Regions from separate parts of the Mycobacterium lentiflavum genome, predicted to be linked through region 1. Evidence: riboswitches for the same ligand, from Rfam matches in the RefSeq annotation. Region 1 holds a riboswitch; the other holds the start of a gene.
What was found. A riboswitch is a leader RNA that binds a small molecule or an ion and turns the genes downstream of it on or off. The one in region 1 is predicted to bind cobalamin.
Positions count from the first base shown of each region.

Region 1 (2,198 bases):
CCGGGCGAAGCGGGTCGCCACCATCGGACCCGGCCGCGCTACCGTCGGAGGCATGGCACGCGTCATCGTCTTCGGCGGACACGGCAAGGTCGCACTGCAGCTGGCTCGCATCCTGAGCGAGCGAGGCAATCAGGTGACGTCCGTCTTCCGCAATCCCGATCACCGCGACGATGTCGCCGCCGCCGGCGCTGAACCGGTGGTTGCCGACATCGAGCAGCTGGACACCAACGCGCTGGCCGAGCTGCTGCCCGGACACGACGCGATCGTCTTCTCGGCCGGTGCTGGCGGCGGCAATCCGGCGCGCACCTATGCCGTCGACCGTGACGCCGCGATCCGGGTGATCGATGCCGCCGCCCAGGCCGGCGTCAAGCGGTTCGTGATGGTGTCCTATTTCGGTGCCGGTCCGGATCACGGTGTGCCGCAAGATGATCCATTCTTCGCCTACGCGGAGGCCAAGGCCGCCGCGGACGCCCATCTGCGAGCGAGCGCGCTGGACTGGACGGTGCTGGGTCCCGGCCGGCTCACGCTGGAACCGGCGACCGGCAAGATCGTCGTCGGCGCGGGCCAGGAGGTTTCGCGGGCCGATGTCGCGCTCGTCGTGGCCGCCGCCCTGTCCGATGATTCGACGATCCGGCGGACCATCGGATTCAACAATGGAGACGTCCCGATCGCCGAGGCATTGGCGGGCTGACTAAACTTCTTCTCGCAACTGGTTTGCGTGCGCCGCACCCGCGGCGCAAGCATCGAGCGAAGCAAGCATTGATCACGCTTCGTGAGAGGGAACCCGGTGAGAATCCGGGACTGTCCCGCAACGGTATGCAGGAACGAACGCCGTCAATAGGCACTGGTCGCAAGACTGGGAAGCGACGGCCACTAGGAGCACCACCAGGTGCGCGCCTGCGAGTCCGGAGACCTGCCAGCTGTGCCGGGCGCGCCGCGCCCGGCGGCTCATCGCCTCGTGGAATGGGCGTTTGGCTGCAGCCGTTGGCGGTAAGTACCTGCAAGAAAAAGGGTGCTCACCGCGGCAGGATCGGCTGTACGTCCGCCGGCGGTGACCACCATGCCGATTGAAGGACGAATATCGTGACTCCCCAACCATTCACCGCAACTGTCGTCGGCTCTGCCCGCATCGGCCCGAAACGCGAACTCAAGCGCGCGACCGAGGGTTATTGGAAAGGCCGAACCAGCCGAACGGAACTGGAAAAGGTCGCCGCCACCCTGCGCCGCGACACCTGGAAGGGCTTGGCCGACGCCGGGTTGGACTCGGTGCCGGTGAACACGTTCTCGTACTACGACCAAATGCTGGACACCGCGGTCATGCTGGACGCGTTGCCGGCCCGGGCCGCACAGGTTCCCGACGACCTGGACCGCTACTTCGCCGCCGCGCGCGGCACCGCCGACGTCGCGCCGCTGGAGATGACCAAGTGGTTCGACACCAACTACCACTACATCGTTCCCGAGATCGAGCCGGCGACGAAGTTCACGCTGAACCCCGACAAGGTGCTCTCCGAGCTGAAAGAGGCTCTCGAGCAAGGCATTCCGGCGCGCCCGGTCGTCATCGGTCCGATCACGTTTCTGTTGTTGAGCAAGGGCGTCAACGGTGGTGGCGCGCCGATCGAGCGGCTGCAGGAGCTGGTGGGAATCTATACCGAACTGCTGAGCCTGCTCGCCGAGAACGGCGCGCAGTGGGTACAGATCGACGAGCCGGCGCTGGTCACCGACATCTCCCCCGACGCCCCCGCGCTGGCCGAAGCTGTCTACAACGAGCTGGGCAAGGTGAGCAACCGGCCCGCGATCTACGTCGCTACCTACTTCGGTGACCCCGGCGACTCGCTAGGGGCGCTGGCCCGCACGCCCGTCGAGGCGATCGGTCTCGACCTGGTGTACGGCGCCGACACCGCGATCGCCGCGGTGCCGGAGCTGGCCGACAAGACCCTAGTGGCCGGCATCGTCGACGGACGCAACATCTGGCGCACCGACTTGCAGGCGGCGCTGAGCAAGCTGGCCACGCTGCTGGGTTCGGCCGCCAACATCGCGGTGTCGACGTCGTGCTCCACGCTGCACGTGCCGTATTCACTGGAACCGGAGACCGGCCTCGACGACGCGCTGCGCAGTTGGCTGGCATTCGGCCAGGAGAAAGTGGCCGAGGTGGTGACGCTGTCCCGAGCGCTGCACGAGGGCCGCGACGCGGTCGCCAA
Region 1 is NZ_CP092423.2:4,592,345-4,594,542, forward strand. It holds gene MJO58_RS21295 (SDR family oxidoreductase) at 53-691, shown strand; cobalamin riboswitch at 694-935, shown strand; gene metE (5-methyltetrahydropteroyltriglutamate--homocysteine S-methyltransferase) at 1,084-2,198, shown strand, end outside.

Region 2 (2,198 bases), 2.6 Mb from region 1:
TGCCGACCTGGTGATCTGCGGCGGCGGCCACGGCATGGTGGCCAAGACGTTGCTGGCCGGGGTGCCGCTGGTGGTGGTTCCCGGCGGCGGCGATCAGTGGGAGATCGCCAACCGGGTGAGGCGGCAGGGGAGTGCGCGGCTGATCCGGCCGCTGACCGCCGATGCGCTGGTGGAGGCGGTCAACGACGTGTTGTCGACGCCGCGCTACCGGGAGGCCGCGCGCACCGCCGCGTCCGGCATCCATCGCGTCGCCGACCCTGTTCGGGTGTGCCACCAAGCGCTGGCGCTCGCGAAATAGCCGGGCTCGGTATGTTGGCTGGCGTGCGGCTGACGGAGTTCAACGAGCGGGTAGTGCTGCGATTCGGCGCCGCCTACGGCGCATCGGTACTGGTAGATCACGTGCTGCCCGGTTTCGGCGGCCGGACCGCCGCTCAGGCGATCGAGGACGGCATCGAACCCCGCGACGTCTGGCGGGCGTTATGCGCCGACTTCGACGTCCCGCGCGAACAGTGGTGAGCTTTCTTCCCGTCGAGTGTGCGGCTACGGCGCCCTGGGCGCACACTGGCCGTCGCCAGCGCACCCTCAACGCCGGGTCGAGCGCGGTGCCTGGCGAAACACGCAGTCACCGCAGACCGATCGCCCGGGCAGGCGATAGAACAGGCAGCAGCTGTCGCGCTTGAAGCCCAGGTGTGAGCCGGTGATGGCACCGGATCTGGAGAGCACGCCGGTGTCGAGCAGGGACATGGTGACCTCGACGATTCGTGCCCGCAGGTCCGGTCGGGCCGCGAGCAGCGCCCGCGACGCGCCGACGAGTGCGGACGCGATGTTGCCCGCCAGCAGGGCGGGCGCCAGTTTGACCCGCAAGCCGGCCGCAACCGGCTGCATATGGTGTTGCACCACAAGGCGATACAAGTCGGCCGCGATGTCCTCGACCGGCTCTCCGATGGGCTCGGGTAGGCGCAGCTGCGCTCCGTCGTCGGCACGTTCCAGGTGTTGCAGGTCCGGGACGACGCCGTGGGCCAACGCGCAGGCCAGCGCCGGTGACCACAGCCGGGTGGCGTGGCCGAGGTGGACCAGGGAGGCGCCGATCCGCAGGTCCGTCGTGTGGTAGCGCTGGGCGGTGGTGTCGATCAAACCCGCAAAGCCGTTGGCGTAGTCCTGCCGGACCGGGTGCCATCCTTGCGCCCGGCCGCCCACGGTCAGTGCGAAAAACCCTTTGTAGGAGGATATTTCGGCAAGCTCGCCGGAGATATCCATGCGTGCGAAACCAGCCTCTCTGGGGAGATCCGCCCCAGCGTCTAGTGAGGAAGCGCCGGCGGTGAGTATCTGGCTCTCGGGTCGCAATGTGCCCGATCACAGTGGCGGGACCGCACCGGTTTCGCACCGGTTTCCTCTTCGTGCAGGCCCGTCGGCGCACTGTCGGTAGCCGATATTGCCACACGCAGCCGGTACGGCGTGTCAAACTTGAATCGAACAGGTGTTCGTCTACTGTGGGGATCAACTCGAAGAGACGACTTGTCGGTGGCCAGCTCTAGTGTCACGGCCAACCGACCGATACCGGTCAGAAGAACACCGACTATAGGAGAGCACCATGGTGCAAGCCCCCGACCGCGAAAAGGCTCTCGAACTGGCAATGGCCCAGATCGAGAAGAGCTATGGCAAAGGCTCGGTGATGCGTCTCGGCGACGAGCAGCGTCAGCCGATCTCGGTCATTCCGACCGGATCCATCGCATTGGACGTGGCCCTGGGCATCGGCGGCCTGCCGCGCGGCCGGGTCGTGGAGATCTACGGCCCGGAATCCTCGGGTAAGACGACCGTCGCCCTGCACGCGGTGGCCAACGCTCAGGCCGCCGGGGGTGTCGCGGCGTTCATCGACGCCGAGCACGCGCTGGATCCGGACTACGCCAAGAAGCTCGGCGTCGACACCGATTCCCTGCTGGTCAGCCAGCCCGACACCGGTGAGCAGGCCCTCGAGATCGCCGACATGCTGATCCGCTCCGGTGCCCTGGACATTCTGGTCATCGACTCGGTGGCCGCATTGGTACCGCGCGCGGAACTCGAGGGCGAAATGGGCGACAGCCACGTCGGACTGCAGGCCCGGCTGATGAGCCAGGCGCTGCGGAAAATGACTGGCGCACTGAACAATTCGGGAACCACCGCGATCTTCATCAACCAGCTCCGTGAGAAGATCGGGGTGA
Region 2 is NZ_CP092423.2:2,039,793-2,041,990, forward strand. It holds gene MJO58_RS09740 (glycosyltransferase) at 1-298, shown strand, start outside; gene MJO58_RS09745 (DUF3046 domain-containing protein) at 322-516, shown strand; gene MJO58_RS09750 ((2Fe-2S)-binding protein) at 583-1,257, opposite strand; cobalamin riboswitch at 1,301-1,436, opposite strand; gene recA (recombinase RecA) at 1,592-2,198, shown strand, end outside.
Region 2: linked by a shared signal. The riboswitch ahead of MJO58_RS09750 ((2Fe-2S)-binding protein) and the one ahead of metE (5-methyltetrahydropteroyltriglutamate--homocysteine S-methyltransferase) in region 1 are both predicted to bind cobalamin.